DNA from 4 places in the Pectobacterium peruviense genome. Region 1 is predicted to be linked to each of the others. Evidence: predicted binding sites of a transcription regulator. Region 1 holds the regulator's gene; each other region holds the start of a gene.
The links. The regulator PurR, encoded in region 1, represses purine synthesis genes. The targets are predictions, from matches to a motif close to CANGCAAACGTTTGCNTG.

Region 1 (6,043 bases):
ATCCTGCGCAATACAGGTGCTACATCGGCACCTGTTCTTCTCTCTTCCTCTACAATCTCCGACGTTTGAAACGGCAACGGGCATGCTGCATCTCCAGTCAAAATTTGCAATAATGCGCGCTGCGTTTTGCTAACAATTTAAGAGACAAATGGCTGATAAAAGTGATCTGAACGCCCTGAGCGGCCGTTTTCGTGGGTTTTACCCGGTAGTGATTGATGTTGAAACCGCCGGATTCAATGCGAAAACCGATGCCTTGCTGGAAGTCGCGGCGGTAACATTAAAAATGGATCAAGACGGTTGGTTGCAGCCAGATGAAACACTACATTTTCATGTTGAGCCATTTGAAGGCGCAATTCTGGAACCTGCTGCACTGGCATTTAACGGCATTGACCCCACCAACCCGCTTCGCGGCGCGGTAAGCGAATACGACGCGCTGCATGAAATTTTCAAAGTCGTGCGTAAAGGGATCAAAGATCAGGGCTGTAACCGCGCGATTATCGTGGCGCATAATGCCACGTTCGATCACAGCTTTATGGCAGCGGCAGCGGAGCGTTGTAGCCTGAAACGTAATCCGTTCCACCCTTTCGCCACCTTCGATACCGCAGCGCTCAGCGGGCTGGTTTTAGGTCAAACGGTTCTTGCTAAAGCCTGTATTACCGCGGGTATTGCGTTTGACTCCAGCCAGGCACACTCCGCGCTGTATGACACAAATCAGACCGCATTATTGTTCTGTGAGCTGGTTAATCGCTGGAAACGTCTGGGCGGATGGCCGCTTGCGTTGGAAGAAGATTCGCTGGAAGACGCATCAGCCGAAGACTGAGTCGGCGGGAAAGACTAAGATCAAAAAACGGGTGCCATAAGGCACCCGCTGGAAAACTTTACTCTAGCAACATAACAACATTACGCGTCGCGATTATGCTTGATAAGAGACTTACTCTTGATCGGCCTGCTGCGCTTTGTATTTGTCTGCCGTTTCTTTGATCAGCTGTTGCAATTCACCGCGCTGAAACATTTCAACCACGATATCACAGCCGCCAACTAATTCGCCGTCAACCCACAGCTGCGGGAATGTCGGCCAGTTTGCGTATTTCGGCAACTCAGCACGAATATCTGGGTTCTGTAAAATATCTACATAAGCAAAACGTTCGCCACATGAAGACAATGCCTGAACGGTCTGTGCGGAAAAACCGCAGCTTGGTAATTTCGGGGAGCCTTTCATGTACAGCAGAATCGGGTTTTCAGCAATTTGGCGCTGAATTTTTTCAATTGTCGGTGTCGTCATCTTCTTGCTTCCTTAAACCTATAGGATGGCTAACGTCCAAAACGCTAGCCATGAGCCGCCGTCAGAAGTATTGCGACAGCGACATTGACTCAATGATATTGTACCGATGCCACTAGCTACAAAAAAACGCCATTTTTTGTAGGGTTATTTTTCTCGTCGCTTTGCGTCGCTGATGAAATCAACGCCAAAAAATGCTGATAAATCAATCGAAAAAACAACTATTAACGTTTTTTCACTATTCTGTATGAATAAAGCGACCGTGCCTACTTTTTTATGACGCCGTTTTCAGGAATACTGTGAGGATTGAGCGAGTTAAGGATTATGTTCGGTCACTTTTATTATGCGCTTATTTATTACTCTTTTTATATTATTTTTCAGTAATCTATGCCTGAACGTCGTTCAGGCTGCGCCGCATACCCCGCATTCGGCACCGAAGAAAAACGTCGTTGAAGAAACGAATAAGAAAAGCCGTCAAACAAAGAGTAATGCTAAATCACCGACGCCGATCAAAAGCAAAAAACCCGAACCTACCGCAGTCAGCACTAAAACCAAACCCCGTAGCGCTAACAAATCGACAGAAAAAAAACCGTCACGGACACAAAGCAGCACGCCCGCGCTAGTAAAGAAAAACCTTAAAAAACTGAAACCTGAAGACGAGAAGCAGACAACTGCACAGGCCAGAGTTAAAACCGGGTTAAAGAAAACCGCACTCAAAGAGAAGGTGGATAAAAACCCGTCTCCCACCGAAAAAGGAATGGCGCTGAGCGCGGCGCATAAAAAACGCTATCAGCATGCCAAAACGACCGCCATGAATAAATTGATGAGCCAAATAGGTAAACCGTACCATTGGGGCGGCTCATCTCCCTTTACCGGATTCGACTGTAGCGGACTGGTTTATTACGCCTATAAAGACGTCGTCAAGATCCAAATCCCGCGTACCGCAAACGAAATGTATCACCTACGTGATGCCGCGCCGATTAAAAAGAGTGAACTAGAAAGTGGCGATTTGGTCTTCTTCCGCATCAATAATCGTGGCGCAGCCGATCACGTTGGGGTTTATCTGGGAGAAGGGAAATTTATCCAGTCGCCGCGTACGGGCTCAGATATTCGCATCAGCAAGCTGAGCGAAGATTATTGGCAGGAGCACTACGTTGGCGCGCGTCGCGTGGTCACGCCACAGACCATTCGTTAAGCAAATTATACCGGTTATACCCTAAATAATTCAGACACGTTTATGCACCACCAACGTGTCTGAATACCAACCAGCGCAGAAGCCGATCGGTTAGTTCAGCACCGCAATAAAGCTAAACGCGATGATCACAGCTAACGAGCCAACGGTTGTCAGTAAAGACATCTTCAGATCTGTATCCATAAACCACTCCTTATTAGCGAACAAGTTTCATCTGAAACTTCATCTAAAAAAAGACACCACCATGTGCAGCAGAACCCGCTTAGACGGTTAAAGCTACAAATAATAGGGTTATTACGATTCTTTCATAATTCTAGCGAAAAATCTCGGACGAATGCATCACTAATAGTATAAATTAGCCCTTTCACTTTCATGATAAATCGGACACAATCCGCTGTTTATGAAAGCGCTGCGTATCAGTCGAAAAACGTCAACCCAGACCCCTTCGGTATAACATTCGGCATTCTCCTTCTGAAATCCTGTTTTTTAGCTTAGAAGAAGAACTTTAAACGTAGGCAAACGATTAACAATATACTTACGTCTGTAACAGGTAAGTTCAGGAGTCATTTTTAGATGGCAACGATTAAAGATGTGGCAAAACGTGCTGGCGTTTCCACCACAACCGTATCGCACGTGATCAATAAAACACGTTTCGTCGCCGAAGAGACTAAGGCAGCCGTCAGGGCGGCAATCAAAGAATTGCACTATTCGCCCAGCGCCGTCGCTCGCAGCCTCAAAGTTAATCACACTAAATCTATTGGTTTGTTGGCCACATCCAGCGAAGCCCCCTACTTTGCCGAGATCATTGAAGCAGTCGAAAACAGCTGTTATGCCAAAGGTTACACGCTGGTGCTGTGTAATTCTCATAACGACATTGGCAAACAGCGCGCTTATCTTTCCATGTTGGCGCAAAAGCGCGTCGACGGCCTGTTGGTGATGTGCGCCGAATACCCGCCGGAGCTATTGGGCATGCTGGAAGATTATCGCAGCATTCCAATGGTCGTCATGGACTGGGGACAGATGCACAGCGATTTTACCGATACGATTATCGATAACGCCTTTGAAGGTGGTTATATGGCGGGTCGCTACCTGATTGAACGCGGTCATCGAGATATCGGCGCGATCCCCGGCATTCAAGAGCGCAACACCGGCAGCGGGCGCTACCTCGGCTTTTTAAAAGCATTGAAGGAAGCCGACATCGCCGTGCGCGACGAATGGGTTGTTCAGGGCGATTTCGAACCGGAATCCGGCTATAAAGCCATGCATCAGATTCTCGCGCAGAAACAGCGACCTACGGCCGTATTCTGTGGTGGCGATATTATGGCGATGGGTGCCATCTGTGCAGCCGACGAACTGGGCCTGCGCGTGCCACAGGATATTTCGGTGATCGGTTATGACAACGTGCGCCATGCGCGCTTCTTTACGCCAGCGCTGACCACCATCCATCAACCGAAAGAACGCCTGGGCCAATCCGCGTTTTCTATGCTGCTGGATCGTATTACCAGTAAGCGAGAAGATGCGCACGTCATTGAAGTACACCCGACGCTGATTGAACGTCGCTCGGTTGCCGATGGTCCATTCCGCGATTATCGCCGTTAATCTCGACGACCAATACAGACGGTTTTTCTATTCCTGCCCGCTTTCCCTCTCTGCTTGCTCCAGCCAATTTTCTTGTATATTGGCTGGAGCAACTCTAAACTGAACCCTGCGTTTCAGTTTCACTGATAAAACCAAAATAGCGATAGCCGCACGTCAGTAAGCAGGTCCGTGCTTTTGCCAATGAGATCCTGTTTACGTGCAAATTTCTTCTTCATTTTTCTCTGGTGACAGCCGATACGTCGGCTGCAGTAAGTGCTGTCCAGGTGTTTTACGATACTTTTACCCCTAAATAATTCGAGTTGCAGGAAGGCGGCAAGAAAAGGAATCCCGATGAGCTTACTCCGGTAAGTGATTCGGGTGACTGAACGCAGCCAACACACATGCAGCTTGAAGTATGACGGGGATACTCGTGAAAAGTTAAGGAGACATGATGGGATTACCTTATGCAGAAAAATGGGATCACGATACCGCGCCTTGGTTCCACATAATGCAAGACACGTTAGCCGCTGCGGATATCGCGATCAACGGTACTCGCCCCTTTGATATCCACGTTACCCATCCCCGCTTTTTTAAACGTGTCTTGCGAGAAGGTTCGTTGGGATTAGGTGAAAGCTATATGGACGGATGGTGGGAGTGCGAACGGCTGGATATGTTCTTCCATCGTGTCCTGCGTGCAGGGCTAGAAAATACACTACCTCGCCGCTTGCACGATCTTACTCGAGTCGCCATTTCCCGCGTCACCAATTTGCAGTCCCGCAGACGTGCTCAGGTTGTCGGCAAAGCACATTACGATTTAGGTAATGATCTCTTTACCCTAATGCTCGATCCCTACATGCAATATTCCTGCGCTTATTGGAAACAGGCGCACACGTTGGAACAAGCGCAGGAAGACAAACTCACCATGATTTGCGAAAAACTCCAGCTAAGATCAGGCATGACGCTGCTGGATATCGGCTGCGGCTGGGGCGGGCTTGCTGAGTTCGCCGCGCGTCGCTACGGTGTCTCCGTTTACGGCATCACCATCTCCAGAGAGCAACAGCGTCTGGCGCAACAGCGCTGTCAGGATCTTGGCGTCACCATTGCGCGACAAGACTACCGCGATCTGAACCAGCAATTCGATAGGATCGTCTCTGTCGGTATGTTTGAACACGTCGGCCCGCGCAACTATGGCGCTTACTTTCGCATGGCAAAACGCAGTCTTAAGCCCGATGGACTGTTCCTGCTGCACACTATCGGCGCCAATAAGACCAACCCGCACATTGATCCCTGGATTCATAAATACATCTTCCCCAACGGCTGTATTCCCTCTATGCAGCACATCGCGCAGGCAAGTGAGCCTTACATGGTAATGGAAGACTGGCACAACTTCGGTGCCGATTACGATCGCACATTACTGGCATGGCATACGCGCTTTCAACAAGGGTGGCCCCAGCTTTCCACACGCTACACCGCCCGTTTTCGTCGGATGTTTAGCTACTATCTGAACGCGTGCGCAGGGGCGTTCAGAGCCAGAGAACTTCAGCTCTGGCAGATCGTATTCAGTATCAATGGGATTGACGGTGGATTACGCGTTTCGCGCTGAGAGAGAAAAGAAAAGAGAAAACCGGATGATGATGTTCATCCGGTTTACAAAAAGATGCTGCGCAGGGATTACTCTTCGCTGACGAGGTCGCTCGCCTGCTTGCTGGCTAACACGCGTTCTACGGTATCGACCACGGCCTGCGTTTGCGGGTCGATTTCAATATTGATGCGATTGCCCAAGCGCTTCTGACCCAGCGTTGTACGGTTCAGCGTTTCTGGAATTAAATGCACGCAGAAACGTCCGCGTGTCACTTCTCCCACCGTCAGACTGATGCCATCAATCCCGACAAAGCCTTTATGCAGCACGTATTTCATCAGCGCTTCATCTGCCAGGCGGAACCAAATCTGATGATTATTTTCTGAAACCTGAATCTTGACCACTTCCGCCGTAC
Region 2 (6,043 bases), 670 kb from region 1:
TCCACAAATGGTGTTATTTACTCCCGCGTTGCTACCGGATGGGCTGTTTATTGCCGCTCCGGATGGCCAAACTGCCACGATACGCTTTGCCGACTTCATCGAAGCGCCTCAACCGACAGAAGTTTGGGGCACGCATTTCACCGCGCTCGTCGCCCCGGATGCCATCAACACCTGGCTAAGCCACTATTTTCAGCGTTCCGTGCAACTTCGCTGGGTCGGTAATGAACCGTCACGACGGGTTAAGCATCATCCCGATGTCCCATTAGCGTTCGCCGACGGTTATCCGTTTCTATTAATCAATGATGCATCATTTCAGGCGCTACGCCAGCGCTGCTCCGCCGGAATTAAAATTGAACAGTTTCGCCCTAATCTGGTGGTGACTGGCGCGGAAGCCTTTGCCGAAGACAGTTGGAAGACCATTCGTATCGGCGAGATTATTTTTGACGTCGTCAAACCCTGTAGCCGCTGCATTTTGACCACCGTCAGTATCGAACGTGGGCGTAAGCACCCGTCGTCAGAACCGCTGGCAACGCTGCAATCTTTCCGTACTGCTGACAACGGCGACGTGGATTTCGGGCAAAATCTGGTCGCCAGAAATACGGGTATCATTCGCGTAGGCGACACGCTGGAAGTCTTAGCGACCAAACCACCGCGTCCTTATGGTTCCGGTCAAGTAGTCGAAAGCCTTGTCGTTCCTGAAAAAAGCGAACAGGCCGTTACCATCCACTATCAGGGAAAATCGTTACAAGGGAATAATCAGCAAATTTTGCTAGAGCAATTGGAGCAACAGGGTATTCGCGTCCCCTACTCTTGTCGGGCTGGACTGTGCGGTTGCTGTAAATTGACGTTAGTCAGCGGAGAGGTTTCTGCACTGAAGCAAAGTGCCATCAGAGCAAACGGTGAGATTCTTAGCTGCAGCTGTATTCCGCAGAGCGACATTCATCTGCGATAGTCAAGACAAGCCAACGCACATGCAGCTTGAAGTATGACGAATCGATACCCTAAATAATTCGAGTTGCAAGAAGGCGGCAAGAGAAGGAATCCCGATGAGCTTACACAAGTAAGTGATTCGGGTGACAAATCTGCTGGGGGCAGATTTGAACGCTGCTTGCAGCGGCCCTTCAGGGCGAGGCCTACGACGGGCCGAGTATTTGAACGCAGCCAACGCACATGCAGCTTGAAGTATGACGGGGATTAGACGACCTTGGCGTACTCAAATGCCGAAGTGCCTTCACCCAGCGTAGTTTCCCACTCAGACCTATTCTGAACAACGGCCAGAATTAATCTGTCGTGCATGATTTTTATGGCATCACCCAGCACCATGGTTTTCCCACTTAATGAGAGCTGTTCTTGCGCCAGCAGGCAGAGACAAGCTTTATCCCCCGCTTCCGCCACCAAAAAACATGCTGTTTCGTGAGTTTCAGTGAGCTGCACCTGTACAACATCACCCGCCTGCGGTGAATAGATCACGGCATCCGGCTGTTGGATGAAATGCCAACTTTTCGGCATTAACGGTTTCAGGAATCGGCTTGCTACTAACGCATTCAAGACTAATTCGCCCTGAAGGTCGCGATGCAGTGCCGCTTTCTGGCATTTGTCATTATAAGTAAAAAATAACGCGGCATCGTCAACGCAAAATGCACATTCATTAAATGCATCCGGCGTTAGCATTTTGGACGGAAAACGAGAACGGAATAACATGCCGTTAGCCAAATCTAACATCAGGCGATCGTGTTCGGTATCAAAATACCAACGCCAGTTATCGTCAGGTTTTAACTTCATATTATTTACCCTTCGCCTTCACAGTAGAAATATCAGAAATGACTGATTGTGTTTTCTTACATCGCAATAATCATTCACCGTCATAAACATCGCAGTCAGAAGGTCAGACATCGATTGATGGATTATTTACGCAAACGGATAAAATATAGACTAGCTGGAGGGATAAATAAACCCCCAGCTAGAAATGAAAGGAATTTCGGATTAAATATGTGTAACGATATCTTTAATCAGACGAGGACCGTGGAAAATAAAGCCTGAATATATCTGTACCAGCGACGCACCTGCATCCATTTTTTCGCGAGCAGCGACCAGAGAATCAATTCCGCCAACGCCAATAATGGGTAAACGTCCCGCTAATTCCTGTGACAAACGGCGGATAATTTCCGTACTGCTCGTCTGCAACGGGCGTCCACTTAATCCGCCTGTTTGTCCGCAGTGATTTAATCCCTGAATCAGTTTTCTATCGAGCGTTGTATTGGTGGCAATCACACCATCAATGTTATGACGAACCAGACTATCGGCAATTTGGATCAATTCCTCTTCAGAAAGATCCGGCGCGATCTTTACCGTTACAGGGACGTATTTTTGATACTTCTCATTTAATTCTGTCTGCTTATTCTTTATCGCCAGCAAAAGATCATCCAGCGCTTCACCATATTGCAGGCTGCGTAATCCCGGCGTATTGGGTGACGAAATGTTGATAGCGATATAACCCGCGTGAGGATAAACCTTATCCATACAGATCAAATAATCGTCTTTACCCTGCTCAACCGGCGTATCTTTATTCTTACCAATGTTGATCCCTAATACACCGCCAAAACGTGTTTTCTTTACATTTTCGACCAGATAGTCCACGCCTTTATTATTGAAGCCCATCCGGTTGATCAGACCTTCAGCTTCCACAATGCGGAATAGTCGCGGTTTGTCATTACCGGATTGTGGACGCGGCGTTACCGTTCCCACTTCAATAAAACCAAATCCCATTGCGCCTAATGCATCGATACATTCGCCGTCTTTATCTAATCCCGCAGCTAAACCAAGCGGGTTTTTAAAAGATAATCCCATGCAGGTAACAGGTTTAGTCGGAACAGATTGGCGGACGAGAAATTCAAAAGGCGTGTTGGTAATACGGCGTAATTGTTGGAAGGTCAGCTCATGTGCACGCTCTGGATCGAGCTGAAACAGGGCTTTTTTGATAACGGGATAGAACATATTGTCTCCTGAGATCCCTATCGCAAAGGTATCTTGCCTACGCTGGGGGTAAGCAATAGTGGATTACGGTTTAACTCACGGTCGGTGATGGTAGTGCCATCTCTGCGGAAAGTAAAACGTTTGCGGAAGTAAGAAATTAGCGTGAGGGAAAATGTCACACGCGGTCGGCTGCCGCGTGTGACAGAAGGAGTAGCGTGGCAGGATTAGTCTTGCAATGCCTTGCTGATCTTCTCGAATAAATCGCCAGACAGATTTTCCAACGTCTTCAGTTGCTCCAACGCCTGACGCATTTGCGCTTGACGTTTAGCATCATAACGCTTCAAGCGGATCAATGGTTCGATCACACGTGCCGCAACCTGCGGATTACGAGTGTTCAGATCGCTCAGAATCTCCGTCAGGAAGCGATAACCACAGCCATCTTCAGCATGGAACGCAGACGGGTTCGAGGCCGCAAACGCCCCCACCAGCGAACGCAGGCGGTTAGGATTGTTCAGGCTAAATGAACGGTGTTGCAGCAGTTCACGCACGCGAGTCAGCACATCGGCAGCCGGGCTGGTGGCTTGCAGCACAAACCATTTATCCATGACCAAACCATCCTGATGCCAGCGGTTATCAAACTGCGTCAGCAGTTCATCACGTACTGGCAACTGAGCCTCTACCGCCGCCGATAGCGCTGCCAGCGAATCCGTCATGTTATCCGCCTGACGGAACTGCTCCAGCACCAGTTTACTCGCCTGATCAGCATCGCTGAACGCCAGATAATGCAGGCAGACATTGCGCAGCGCGCGTTTGCCCATATCCGCGTGTTCGATACGATATTGCGGCGCGTGATTCGCGTGGTATACCGCTAGCCACTCATCGGCCATTTCTTTCGCCATGGTGTGCGTCATGCTTTCACGTACGGCAGCGATCGCCGTCGGATCGATGATGTCAAACAGCTCAGCAATTTCATTTTCGCTAGGCAATGTCAGAATCTGAGAAGCCAGCATCGGATCCAGCGTTTCATCCAGCAACACACCGCGGAAAGCATCGATAACATGCATTGGCACGGAAAGCGGCTGCTTCTGCTGATAGCGGGAAACGTTCAGACGAATATAGTTGGCCAACAAACTCTGCGCCGCATCCCAACGTGAAAATGCATTGCTCGCGTGACGCATCAGGAACGTCAGTTGCTCATCGCTCCAGGCATAGTTCAGTTTTACCGGCGCAGAGAACTCACGTAATAAAGAAGGAATCGGACGACAAGGTACCTGATCGAAAATGAAGGTCTGTTCGGATTCAGTCACATTAAGCACTGATGCCAGCAGTTGCCCCTCTTTCTGTAGCGGGATCACCTGCCCTTGCGGATCGTACAGCTCAATATCTAACGGAATATGCAGCGGCAGTTTCTGCTGCTTGTCGGCACCGACTGGCGTCATTTGACTCACGCTCAGCAAATATTGTTGCGTCTGCGGATCGTAATCATCACGCACGGTCAGCACCGGCGTGCCCGACTGGCTGTACCAACGGCGGAACTGCGTGAGATCAACACCGGAAGCCTCTTCCATAGCCAGAACGAAATCATCACAGGTCGCCGCACTGCCGTCGTGACGCTCAAAGTACAGACGAATGCCAGCCTGGAAGCCTTCTTCACCTAACAGTGTGTGCATCATACGGATCACTTCCGATCCCTTTTCATAGACCGTCAGCGTGTAGAAGTTATTCATCTCGATCACCTGATCGGGACGAATCGGATGCGACATCGGGCTGGCATCTTCAGCAAACTGTGCACCGCGCATCACACGCACGTTATCAATACGATTTACCGGACGCGAACCCAGATCGGAACTGAATTCCTGATCGCGGAACACCGTCAGCCCTTCTTTCAGGCTAAGCTGGAACCAGTCGCGGCAAGTGACGCGGTTGCCGGTCCAGTTGTGGAAATATTCATGGCCGATCACCGCTTCAATGTTCAGATAATCTTTATCCGTCGCGGTTTCTGCCTTGGCCAGTACGTATTTAGAGTTGAATACATTCAGCCCTTTGTTTTCCATCGCCCCCATGTTGAAGAAATCAACGGCGACGATCATATAAATGTCGAGATCGTATTCCAGGCCGAAACGCTCTTCGTCCCACTTCATCGAATTTTTCAGCGAGGTCATCGCCCAGCCAGCACGATCGAGGTTGCCACGGTCAACAAACAACTCTAATGCAACATCACGGCCAGAACGTGTCGTGAAGCGATCCTGAAGGACATCAAAATCTCCGGCAACCAACGCAAACAGATAAGCAGGTTTCGGGAACGGATCCTGCCATTCAATCCAATGACGGCCGCCTTCCAGCTCTCCTTGTGCGATACGATTGCCGTTAGAGAGTAGATAAGGATAGCGAGCTTTATCCGCAGTGATACGCGTCGTGAACTTCGCCAGCACATCCGGCCGGTCGAGATAGTAGGTAATGTGGCGGAAACCTTCGGCCTCACACTGCGTACAGAGCGCGTCGCCAGAGAGGTATAGCCCTTCAAGTGCGCTATTGGCGGCAGGATTGATGTCCGTTTCGATGCTAAGCGTAAAACGCGCAGGCAATTGTGTCACAATCAAGCCATCGTCCTGCTGCTGGTAATGTGTCCACGGCTGTCCATCAACGCTCAGGCTAATCAGCGTCAGCCCTTCACCATCCAACTTCAACGGCGCTCCTGCTTCCCCCTGCAACACCACCTGACTGACCGCTTTTACGCGAGTTTTCTCGGCATGAAGATCGAAATCCAGTGCAATATCGGTAATGGTATAATCCGGCGCACGGTAGTCATGGCGATATTTTATTTGCGGCTGTTGATTCATATAAAGTTTCCACCTCGTCATAAGCATCAAAGATCAAGTCTAAGCCTGTTATCTTAATGTTACCACGACAAAATAATGAGGATAATCATCGTACCGTGCTTCACTCCCGCACGTCTCGCTATGTTGTCGTAATGTAATAAACGGATAATCAAGGTATACTGACCGGACATTGCTGATTGTCTCGATGGTGGATAAGCATCTTACAAGGATGCTGTAACGCATTATGACTT
Region 3 (6,043 bases), 1.5 Mb from region 1:
CGACAGTATTACTCGGCAGCATAGCCCTGTGGTGGGATACGCACGCTGTCCAGCCAGGCTTCATTATCACGCATCACCAGTCTGCCGTTCAGGAACCAGTTAATGACCATCGGATAAATCGTGTGCTCATGCGTCTTAACGCGTTCGCTTAGACTTTCTTCCGTATCGTCATTAAATACAGGCACCTTCGCTTGCAGAATCAACGGGCCGCCATCCAGCTCATCAGTGACAAAATGTACGGACGTGCCGTGCTCCCGATCGCTATTTTCCAGCGCCTTACGGTGCGTATGCAATCCAGGATATTTTGGCAGCAGAGACGGGTGAATATTCAGCATTTTTCCTGCAAATTGAGCGACGAACTCCGGACTGAGAATTCGCATATAGCCCGCTAGAACCACCAGCGCTGGTTCATATTGCTCAATTTCGTTTGCCAGTGCCGCATCAAATGCGGCGCGGTCAGCAAAGTCTTCAGGATTCAGGACGCAGGTAGGGATTGCGGCATCCTGTGCGCGTACTAATCCATAAGCCTCCGCATTATTACTGAATACGGCGACGATATTTCCTTTAAGGCGTCCGTTCTTACAGGCGTCAATCAACGCCTGTAAGTTGCTTCCATGACCTGAAACCAAGACAACGATGTTTTTCATCAGTTAATAACCACTGCGTCTCCGGCATCGGTTTGGGTAATGACGCCGATTTTCCATGCGTTTTCGCCGCTGCTGTTGAGTAATGCAACGGCCTCGTCTGCCTGTTCGGCTGGCAGTGCGATGATCATACCAACACCGCAGTTGAAAGTACGATACATTTCGTGGCGGCTAACATTACCGGCCTGTTGCAACCACTTGAAAACCGCAGGCCATTGCCAGCTGGATTCGTCGATAGTTGCCTGCATGCCTTCTGGCAGAACGCGTGGGATATTTTCCCAGAAGCCGCCGCCAGTCAGGTGAGAAATGGCGTGGACATCCACTTTCTCAATCAGGGACAGGATAGATTTCACGTAGATTTTAGTCGGTGCCAGCAGGTGGTCGGCCAGTGATTTACCTTCCAGCTCGAATTGCTCTGGATCGGTTTTGCTGACTTCAAGCACTTTACGTACCAGTGAATAGCCGTTTGAGTGCGGGCCGCTGGCGGCGAGGGCAACCAGAACATCACCGTGTTGAACTTTGCTGCCGTCGATGATTTCTGATTTTTCTACGACACCGACGCAGAAGCCAGCAACATCGTAGTCTTCGCCGTGATACATGCCCGGCATTTCGGCGGTTTCGCCACCGACCAGTGCACAGCCTGATTGCTTACAGCCTTCCGCGATACCGGTAATCACGCTGGCAGCGGTGTCGACATCCAGCTTGCCCGTTGCGTAATAGTCGAGGAAGAACAGCGGTTCGGCACCCTGAACGACCAGGTCGTTCACGCACATTGCAACCAGATCGATACCAATCGTATCGTGGCGCTTCAGGTCCATCGCCAGGCGCAGTTTGGTGCCGACTCCGTCAGTGCCGGAAACCAGAATCGGTTCGCGGTATTTTTGCGGTAAGGCGCACAAGGCACCGAAACCACCCAATCCACCCATAACTTCCGGGCGACGAGTCTGTTTCACTACACCTTTGATACGGTCTACCAATGCATTACCTGCATCGATATCCACACCTGCGTCTTTATAGCTGAGAGAGGTTTTGTCGGTCACTGCTGAGTCCCCACGAAGGTTACGGGTTGTATTCAAAAACAGACTTGTATTAAAAAACATGGCATTCAGAAAACACGGTATTTGGAAAACATACTGTGGTAAAAATAATGCGCGCTAATTCTAACAGTGTAGGCAATCGTTTGCGAGTGATGAGTCATCGGCTGGCTATTTTTCGTTAATGCCGACAATTTCTCTTCTCGGTTGATCTGGATCAGGCTTAATCGTATGGCGCTAAGTAAAAAAGGCGGTATAATCCCGCGATTTTTTTTACGACGGGCTCTCATGCCCGCCGCCCTGCGGGCCGCCGCAAGCGGTGTTTAAAAACGCATTTAGCGTTTTTTGTCCGTCCACTAGCCGATGGGGAGATAATGATGAAGATCGTCGAGGTGAAACACCCACTCGTCAAACATAAACTGGGTTTGATGCGTGAGAACGATATTAGCACTAAGCGTTTTCGTGAGCTGGCTTCCGAGGTAGGAAGTTTGTTGACTTACGAAGCGACGGCCGACCTGGCAACCGAAAAAGTCACCATTGATGGCTGGTGCGGTCCGGTTGAAGTCGATCAGATCAAAGGCAAGAAAATTACCGTCGTACCGATTCTGCGTGCAGGATTGGGGATGATGGACGGCGTGCTGGAAAATGTTCCTAGCGCGCGTATCAGCGTTGTCGGCATCTACCGTGATGAAGAAACGCTGGAGCCTGTTCCTTATTTCCAAAAGCTGGTTTCCAATATCGAAGAGCGCATGGCGCTGGTTGTTGACCCAATGCTGGCAACCGGTGGTTCAATGATCGCGACGATCGATCTGCTGAAGAAGGCAGGTTGTCACAGTATTAAGGTACTGGTGTTGGTCGCGGCGCCAGAAGGGATTGCCGCACTGGAGAAAGCTCACCCGGATGTCGAGCTGTACACGGCATCAATCGATAAAGGCCTTAACGAGCAGGGTTACATCATGCCGGGTCTGGGTGATGCGGGCGATAAAATATTTGGTACGAAATAACAGGTAAGCCGACTTGATAGTCGGCTTTTTTTTGGCGTAAACCTAAGTATTTCCTATGGTTCGCCACAGCCTGTATTACGTCACACGCGTTCTTTTATTACATCAGCAGTCAACATCATCCTGCTTCACTACGGTGGGGCGGGGTGAGTCTGGCTGTGATAACAAGTGCGGCTCTACCTGCACAACACTACAGAGGATATTGAAGATGACTCGTCGCGCCATCGGGGTGAGTGAACGACCCCCCTTGTTACAAACCATCCCGTTGAGTTTCCAGCATCTGTTCGCGATGTTTGGCGCTACCGTTCTGGTACCCATTCTGTTCAAGATCAACCCAGCAACCGTGCTGTTATTCAACGGTGTGGGTACGCTGCTTTATTTATTCATTTGTAAGGGAAAAATCCCGGCGTATTTGGGATCGAGCTTCGCATTTATTTCCCCAGTATTACTGCTACTGCCGTTGGGATATGAAGTTGCGCTGGGTGGCTTCATTATGTGCGGCGTGTTGTTCTGTCTGGTGGCGCTGATTGTTCAGAAAGCGGGTACTGGCTGGCTGAATGTACTGTTTCCGCCTGCGGCAATGGGAGCGATTGTCGCTGTCATCGGCCTTGAACTGGCGGGTGTGGCGGCAGGAATGGCTGGGTTGTTGCCTGCGGATGGTGCATCTGTGGATTCCACCGCGGTGACGATTTCACTGGCGACGCTGGCGATCACCATTCTGGGATCGGTGCTGTTTCGTGGCTTTCTGGCGATCATCCCGATTCTGATTGGGGTACTGGCTGGCTATGCGCTGTCATTTGCTCTGGGTGTCGTTGACTTGACCCCGATTCGTGAGGCGCACTGGTTCGCGATGCCGACATTCTATACGCCGCGTTTTGAGTGGTTTGCTATTCTGGCGATTCTGCCTGCGGCGTTAGTGGTGATTGCGGAACACGTTGGCCACTTGGTTGTGACGGCGAATATTGTGAAGAAAGATCTGATGCGCGATCCGGGGCTACATCGTTCCCTGTTCGCCAACGGGATTTCTACCGTGCTGTCTGGTTTCTTCGGTTCTACGCCGAACACCACCTACGGTGAAAACATTGGCGTGCTGGCAATTACCAAAGTTTATAGCACCTGGGTTATCGGCGGTGCGGCGATCCTCGCGATCCTGCTTTCCTGCGTGGGCAAACTGGCTGCGGCGATTCAGGCTGTACCGGTTCCTGTCATGGGCGGCGTGTCGCTACTGCTGTACGGCGTGATCGGTGCATCCGGTATTCGCGTGCTGATTGAATCTAAAGTGGATTACAACAAAGCGCAAAACCTGATCCTGACCTCCGTGATTCTGATCATCGGCGTCAGCGGCGCGAAAGTGCATCTTGGCTCGACCGAGCTGAAAGGCATGGCGCTGGCGACAGTTGTTGGTATCGGTATGAGTCTGGTATTTAAGGCCATCAGCCTGTTCCGTAAAGAGGAAGAGATCCTCGATGCGCCGGAAGAGAACGACGCACGTTCATAACCGCGTCATTCTCCTTGTTGAGGCCGTGCGTATCGCGGCCTCAACAGGGCCAGGTTTCTGTGGTAAACTCGATCCGTTTTCCTGCCCGTTTTGCTTGAGGTGATTCTGAACACGCCGGCACAGCTTTCATTGCCACTCTATTTACCCGATGACGAAACATTTGCCAGTTTCTATCCGGGTGAAAACGCGTCTCTTCTTGCCGCCGTCAATAATGCGTTGTATCAAGAGCATGGTAGCTACATCTATTTCTGGTCACGCGAAGGGGGCGGACGCAGCCATCTGCTGCATGCAGCCTGCGCTGAGCTGTCGCGTCAGGAACGCGCGGTGGGCTATGTGCCGTTAGATAAACGTGCCTACTTTGTGCCGGATGTGCTGGAAGGCATGGAACAGCTGGCACTGGTGTGTATCGACAACATCGAATCGATTGCAGGCGATGAAGCGTGGGAAATGGCGGTATTCAATCTGTATAACCGCATTCAGGAAACGGGACGAGCCCGGCTGTTAATTACCGGCGATCGTCCGCCGCGTCAGTTGAATTTACGTCTGCCCGACCTTGCTTCTCGTCTCGACTGGGGACAAATCTACAAGCTACAACCGTTGTCGGATGATGAAAAGGGTGAGGCGTTACAGCTTCGTGCCAGACTGCGTGGGTTCGAATTGCCGGAAGACGTGAGTCGTTTTCTGCTCAAGCGTTTGGATCGGGAAATGCGCACGTTATTTATGACGCTCGATCAGCTTGACCATGCATCCATCACTGCACAGCGCAAGCTGACCATTCCTTTTGTGAAAGAGATCCTCGGGCTGTAACTGAAGATTGCTGACGACTATCGTTTCAACGATCACTCACAACTACCTACATTACAACGACAGAATCTCCAGCACCTGTTCTGGCGGGCGGCCAATGCGTGCCTGACCCTGCGCCACGACGATAGGACGCTCGATAAGTTTCGGATTATCGACCATCGCCTGAATAAGCTGCGTTTCTGTCAGCGCGGCGTCGGACAATCCCAACTGCTGATAAATCTCTTCTTTGGTTCTCATCAACTCGCGTGCACTGTTAAAGCCTAACTGCTGGATAAGCTGAGCCAGCGTCGCGGCATCGGGCGGCGTGTCGAGATAGAGCACGACGTCAGGGGCAATATTGTGCTCTTGCAGCAGCGCCAACGTTTCACGGCTCTTGGAGCAGCGCGGGTTGTGGTAAATCGTCACGGATGGTTTGGTTGAAGATGCTGTCATCGTCATGCTCCTTGTCAGGATTTTTGGTACTGGCGGAAACGCTGCTGTAACTGACGGAGTTGGTCGATGCGGGCGTCGTAGCGCGCCTGCTCCAGACTCCCCAATTTGACCAGTGAACTCGCGTTGCTCAGTAACCGAATAGATTGATCGAGCTGACCGTTAAGCGCCAGGCTCTCTGCGCGTGCAGCCAGCTCTTCTGCGCGCTGTCCTTGGGCTGCTGCGGTTTGCGCCAGCAGATCCCAGCCGTTCGGATCGTCAGGGTGCGCATAGGTGTAGCGATACAATATTTTGCCGGCAGCAGCAGGCTGTTTCCCTTCAACATAGGCATTGGCCAGATTAAGCTGAAGTACTGGGTTAGCCTGCATTCCGGGCACGCTTTGTAAACGGGCGATAGCCTGCGCCGCGCGATTTTGTCCCAGATCGATGTCGGTCATCATGTCCAGAAACCACGGATTGTCAGGCGCGCTGCTTAGCAGCGGTTGTAACACGTTACGTGCTTCATCGTACTTCTTCGCCTGATAAAGCTGAATCGCGCGGCCATACTTCGCGGCCAGCTGTTCTCGTACGTTACCCTTTTCCCATTGCACCAGCAGATCGTCGTTCAGCGGGCGATCCGGTGAGCCATACATG
Region 4 (6,043 bases), 1.3 Mb from region 1:
TGTGTGGTCGCTGTGCGACTAACGTGGGCGGCAACGGCGAAGAGCGTAAATTTGTCTGATGAATAAAATTTGTTCGAGTGGACTGCGCTGGCTCTGGCTGGCGGTGCTGGTTTTAGTTATCGATCTTGGTAGCAAGCAGTGGATCCTTGCCCACTTTGCACTGGGTGATACGGTACCCGTGATGCCTTCTCTGAATCTGCATTACGCCCGTAACTACGGCGCAGCATTCAGCTTCCTGGCGGATAAAGGCGGCTGGCAACGCTGGTTCTTTGCCGGCATTGCGATTGCTATTGTGGTTGCACTGCTGGTGATGATGTACCGTGGCAGCGTCAAGCAGAGGCTAAATAACATTGCGTATTCGCTGATTATCGGCGGCGCATTGGGCAATCTATTCGACCGGACATGGCACGGATTCGTCGTCGATTTCATCGACTTCTATGTCGGTAACTGGCACTTCGCCACCTTTAACCTGGCCGATACCGCTATCTGTATTGGTGCGGCGCTCATCGTACTGGAAGGGTTTTTCAGTACGCATGATGATACTGATACCGTTAAGCAGAAGGGTCACTGATGTCCGAGACTGTGCAGCACAACAGCGCGCTGCTGGTGCATTTTATACTGACGCTGGAGGATGGCTCTGTGGCCGAATCCACGCGTGAGCGCGGCAAGCCAGCGCTGTTTCGCCTCGGCGACAGTAGCCTGTCTGACGCGCTGGAACAAAATCTGTTGGGATTAAAGCGTGGCGATAAACGCAAGTTTACGCTGCCAGCTGAGTCGGCCTTTGGGCCGACTAACCCGAACTTGATCCAGTTCTTCTTGCGTCGTGATTTCGCCCAGACCGGCGTGCCGGATGTGGGTACGATCATGCTCTTCAGCGGCGTTGCCGGGAACGATATGCCGGGGATTATCCGCGATGTGACCGAAGAGTCAGTCACCGTGGATTTCAACCATCCCCTCTCTGGTCAGGCAATTACCTTCGATCTCGACGTGTTGGATATCGATCCCGTACAACAGGAGGTGTCCCATGCAGATCCTGCTGGCTAATCCGCGCGGCTTCTGTGCGGGTGTCGATCGTGCTATCAGCATAGTGGAACGTGCACTGGAGCTGTTTGGTACGCCGATCTATGTCCGTCATGAAGTGGTACATAATCGCTATGTGGTTAACGGATTACGCGAACGTGGCGCGATTTTTATTGAGCAGATTGAAGATGTACCGGATGGTGCGATTCTGATTTTTTCTGCACATGGCGTTTCGCAAGCGGTACGTAATGAAGCAAAAAATCGTGACCTGACGGTGTTCGATGCCACCTGCCCTCTGGTAACCAAAGTGCATATGGAAGTGGCCAGAGCCAGTAAGAAGGGCGTGGAAGCGATTCTTATTGGGCATGCCGGACACCCGGAAGTTGAAGGGACGATGGGGCAGTACAGCAATGCGGATGGCGGTATGTATCTGGTTGAGTCCCCTGATGATGTCTGGCAGTTACAGGTAAAAGATGAAAACAACCTGTGCTTTATGACGCAAACCACGCTTTCTGTTGATGATACTTATGCGGTGATTGATGCGTTGCGTGAGCGTTTCCCGCAGATTGTTGGCCCGCGTAAAGATGATATCTGCTATGCAACGACCAATCGTCAGGAAGCGGTTCGCCATTTGTCGGATAAGGCGGATGTCGTCTTTGTTGTGGGCTCTAAAAACTCCTCAAACTCCAACCGTCTTGCTGAATTGGCACAGAGAGCGGGGAAATCCGCTTATCTGATTGATTCCGCGGACGATATTCAGGAGTCATGGTTGACGGGCGCTTCGCATGTTGGCGTTACTGCTGGCGCATCGGCACCGGATATTTTGGTACAACAGGTGATTCAGCGCCTGAAAGAATTAGGCGGCAAGGTTGCGGTTGAAATGCAAGGCCGTGAAGAAAACATCGTCTTTGAAGTGCCTAAAGAGCTGCGTGTTGAAGTCAAACAGATTGATTAGTCTGTTTCTGCGGTAGGGCTTCGGCCCTATCCCTATCACTGCTATTCCCGTTCATCTTCCTCCCTGTATTCACTCATAAAAATGTTAACGCATAAAAATGAATTTTTATGCGTTACTCCATGTGGTTTATTTTTGACCGTTTCTGCTTGCCTTTAAATGCCTTACGGTTTTTCATCCATTTCAGGTGCGATTCTAATGCCTGTGCTTAGACAGTTTTGCTGATTTTCTGCGGCTTCAAACAGTATTTTCTAATCTGGCCGTAAATCCGCTGGCGATAGTGCTCGGTGCCCGTTAACCTGATGTTATTTTTATGTCGTCAGAATCAAAAAGAGAGAGACCTTATGAAGGATTCATCCATCCGTATTGCGGTTGTAGGCGCGGGCGGCCGTATGGGACGCCAGCTGATTCAGGCTATTGATCAAATGGACGGTGTGGCATTGGGCGCAGCGCTGGAGCGTTCTGGCTCATCCCTGCTAGGAAGCGATGCTGGTGAACTCGCCGGACTGGGTAAAAACGGTATTACCGTGAATGAAAGCCTGGATGCAGTACAGAATGATTTCGACATTTTGATCGACTTCACCCGCCCGGAAGGCACATTAGCGCATTTGGCATTTTGTCGTCAGCATCGTAAAGGCATGATTATTGGGACAACCGGCTTTGATGATGCAGGCAAAGCGGCGATTAAGCAGGCTGCGCAAGATATCGGAATTGTGTTTGCGGCGAACTTCAGCGTCGGTGTCAATGTCATGCTGAAGCTGCTGGAAAAAGCCGCCAAGGTCATGGGCGACTATACTGATATCGAAATCATTGAAGCACACCACCGCCACAAAGTGGACGCGCCGTCTGGCACCGCGCTGGCGATGGGCGAAGCGATTGCTGATGCGCTGGGACGCGATCTGAAGTCCTGTGCCGTGTACGCTCGTGAAGGTCATACAGGCGAACGCGATCCGAAAAGTATTGGTTTTGCTACCGTACGAGCGGGTGATATTGTCGGCGAACATACGGCGATGTTTGTTGATATTGGTGAACGCGTTGAGATTACCCACAAGGCATCCAGCCGTATGACGTTTGCCAATGGTGCAGTAAGGGCCGCTATCTGGATTAACACGAAGGAAGCTGGTATTTTCGATATGAGAGATGTGCTTTCTTTGGATAATTTGTAGTATTTTATTTTTTAATAAAAAATACATCTAGCTGAAAAGGGTGGATATTTTAACGTTCACCTTTGTTTTTATCTGGTTCGTTTCTATTTGATTCCATCATGCTTTTTTATTTGTATTTTATTCCATTTTTTAGTGATGATTAACTCATCTTACTCCTTAAATGCCTTTTGCTGGTGATTCTCTAGCCTTATTTTAACAATGTGGCTTCGCAACCGTTTACTTATCTGAGTTGATAGGGCTTTTTACGTCAGTGGGCGGTTATTTATTCCGGAAAGCATAAAAATAAGAGAAAAAAAGCGGTTTGGGTAGACAATTGGGAAGACCATCATTAAAATGCGCCCAATTTGCCAAAAATTGGCCTTACAGGTAGTTTTTGCATTGATTTAGTGGCTCGAATCTGAATTAATATGCAAATAACGTGATTTTTTATTCCTTGGAGGGTGTTTTGATTAAGTCAGCGCTATTGGTTCTGGAAGACGGAACCCAATTCCACGGTCGGGCCATTGGGGCAGAAGGATCGGCAGTGGGGGAAGTGGTCTTCAATACGTCGATGACCGGTTATCAAGAAATCCTTACTGATCCTTCCTATTCCCGCCAGATTGTCACTCTCACTTATCCCCATATCGGTAATGTCGGCGCTAATGCCAACGATGAAGAATCCCCCTCAGTACAGGCTCAAGGTCTGGTTATTCGCGATTTACCTCTGATTGCCAGCAACTACCGAAGTGAAGAAAGCCTGTCTGAATACCTCAAACGCAACAACATCGTCGCCATCGCCGACATCGACACCCGTAAATTGACCCGCCTGCTGCGTGAAAAAGGCGCACAGAATGGCTGCATCATCGCGGGTGATGCGCCTGATGCTGTTGTGGCACTGGAGAAAGCGAAAGCCTTCCCTGGGCTTAAGGGGATGGATCTGGCAAAAGAAGTGACGACGGCAGAAAGCTATAGCTGGTTACAGGGAAGCTGGACGCTGGAAGGCGAATTGCCTGCGGCGAAAAACGAAAGCGAACTGCCTTACCACGTGGTGGCTTATGACTACGGTGTGAAACGCAACATTCTGCGTATGCTGGTGGATCGCGGCTGCCGCCTGACTGTCGTTCCGGCGCAGACACCTGCTGAGGACGTACTGAAGCTTAATCCAGACGGTATTTTCCTCTCTAACGGCCCGGGCGACCCGGAACCGTGTGACTACGCGATTCGCGCGATCAAAACCTTCCTGGAAACGGATATTCCGGTATTCGGTATCTGTCTGGGTCACCAACTGCTGGCACTGGCGAGCGGTGCGAAGACCATCAAGATGAAGCTGGGTCACCACGGCGGTAACCATCCGGTCAAAGATCTGGATAACAACTGTGTGATGATCACCGCGCAGAACCACGGCTTTGCGGTTGATGAAGATAACCTGCCTGACACGCTGCGCGTCACGCATAAATCCTTGTTTGACCATACGGTTCAGGGGATTCACCGCACGGATAAGCCAGCGTTCAGCTTCCAGGGGCACCCAGAAGCAAGCCCGGGCCCGCATGATGCTGCGCCGCTGTTCGACCACTTTATTGACTTGATTCAGACTTACCGTTCTTCAGCTAAATAATCAGGAGCGAGAAAATGCCAAAACGTACAGATATTAAAAGCATCCTGATTCTGGGCGCAGGCCCGATTGTCATCGGCCAGGCGTGTGAGTTTGACTACTCGGGTGCACAAGCGTGTAAAGCCCTGCGTGAAGAGGGTTACCGCGTTATTCTGGTGAACTCCAACCCAGCAACCATCATGACCGACCCGGAAATGGCCGATGCGACCTACATCGAGCCGATTCACTGGGAAGTGGTGCGTAAAATTATTGAAAAAGAGCGTCCAGATGCGGTGCTGCCGACAATGGGCGGCCAGACGGCGTTGAACTGTGCGCTGGAACTGGAACGCAAAGGCGTGCTGGCGGAATTCGGCGTGACCATGATTGGTGCAACGGCGGATGCGATTGATAAAGCAGAAGATCGCCGCCGCTTCGACGTGGCGATGAAGAAAATCGGTCTGGATACCGCACGTTCCGGTATTGCACACAATATGGAAGAAGCGCTGGCTGTCGCAGCTGACCTCGGCTTCCCGTGCATTATCCGTCCTTCCTTTACGATGGGCGGCACCGGTGGCGGTATCGCTTATAACCGTGAAGAGTTCGAAGAGATCTGTGAACGCGGACTGGACCTTTCTCCAACCAAAGAGCTGTTGATCGATGAATCACTGATCGGTTGGAAAGAGTATGAGATGGAAGTGGTGCGTGATAAGAACGACAACTGCATCATCGTCTGCTCAATTGAAAACTTCGATGCGATGGGTATCCACACCGGTGACTCCATCACCGTTGCGCCAGCGCAAACGCTGACAGATAAAGAATATCAAATCATGCGTAACGCCTCGATGGCGGTACTGCGTGAAATCGGTGTAGAAACTGGCGGCTCTAACGTTCAGTTCTCGGTAAACCCGAAAACCGGTCGCCTGATCGTTATCGAAATGAACCCACGTGTATCACGTTCTTCTGCGCTGGCGTCCAAAGCGACGGGCTTCCCGATTGCGAAAATCGCGGCCAAACTGGCCGTCGGTTATACGCTCGATGAGTTGATGAACGACATCACTGGTGGTCGTACGCCAGCGTCTTTCGAACCCGCTATCGACTATGTTGTTACCAAGATTCCACGTTTTAACTTCGAAAAATTTGCCGGTGCCAATGACCGTCTGACCACACAGATGAAATCTGTGGGTGAAGTGATGGCGATTGGTCGCACACAGCAAGAATCCTTGCAGAAAGCACTACGTGGTCTGGAAGTCGGTGCGACTGGCTTCGATCCGAAAGTCGATTTGGATGACCCTGAAGCGTTGACCAAGATCCGCCGCGAGCTGAAAGATGCCGGTG

Region 2: the regulator PurR is predicted to act here: its motif matches at 3,104-3,121, upstream of pyrD (quinone-dependent dihydroorotate dehydrogenase).
Region 3: the regulator PurR is predicted to act here: its motif matches at 1,814-1,831, upstream of purM (phosphoribosylformylglycinamidine cyclo-ligase).
Region 4: the regulator PurR is predicted to act here: its motif matches at 3,344-3,361, upstream of carA (glutamine-hydrolyzing carbamoyl-phosphate synthase small subunit).

What each region holds. Positions count from the first base shown of each region.
Region 1 covers NZ_CP161826.1:2,006,116-2,012,158, reverse strand. Annotated here, with positions in the region: gene rnt (ribonuclease T) at 149-820, shown strand; gene DUT67_RS09160 (Grx4 family monothiol glutaredoxin) at 932-1,282, opposite strand; gene DUT67_RS09155 (C40 family peptidase) at 1,623-2,474, shown strand; gene DUT67_RS09150 (YnhF family membrane protein) at 2,565-2,654, opposite strand; gene purR (HTH-type transcriptional repressor PurR) at 3,045-4,070, shown strand; gene cfa (cyclopropane fatty acyl phospholipid synthase) at 4,501-5,652, shown strand; gene DUT67_RS09135 (riboflavin synthase subunit alpha) at 5,721-6,043, opposite strand, start outside.
Region 2 covers NZ_CP161826.1:2,677,067-2,683,109, forward strand. Annotated here, with positions in the region: gene DUT67_RS12155 (YcbX family protein) at 1-952, shown strand, start outside; gene DUT67_RS12160 (cell division protein ZapC) at 1,195-1,782, opposite strand; gene pyrD (quinone-dependent dihydroorotate dehydrogenase) at 1,984-2,994, opposite strand; gene pepN (aminopeptidase N) at 3,198-5,813, opposite strand; gene pncB (nicotinate phosphoribosyltransferase) at 6,037-6,043, shown strand, end outside.
Region 3 covers NZ_CP161826.1:3,514,472-3,520,514, reverse strand. Annotated here, with positions in the region: gene purN (phosphoribosylglycinamide formyltransferase) at 9-647, opposite strand; gene purM (phosphoribosylformylglycinamidine cyclo-ligase) at 647-1,684, opposite strand; gene upp (uracil phosphoribosyltransferase) at 2,056-2,682, shown strand; gene uraA (uracil permease) at 2,888-4,177, shown strand; gene hda (DnaA inactivator Hda) at 4,277-4,984, shown strand; gene arsC (arsenate reductase (glutaredoxin)) at 5,036-5,413, opposite strand; gene DUT67_RS15960 (M48 family metallopeptidase) at 5,428-6,043, opposite strand, start outside.
Region 4 covers NZ_CP161826.1:680,302-686,344, forward strand. Annotated here, with positions in the region: gene ileS (isoleucine--tRNA ligase) at 1-59, shown strand, start outside; gene lspA (signal peptidase II) at 56-571, shown strand; gene fkpB (FKBP-type peptidyl-prolyl cis-trans isomerase) at 571-1,044, shown strand; gene ispH (4-hydroxy-3-methylbut-2-enyl diphosphate reductase) at 1,025-1,975, shown strand; gene dapB (4-hydroxy-tetrahydrodipicolinate reductase) at 2,317-3,138, shown strand; gene carA (glutamine-hydrolyzing carbamoyl-phosphate synthase small subunit) at 3,584-4,732, shown strand; gene carB (carbamoyl-phosphate synthase large subunit) at 4,747-6,043, shown strand, end outside.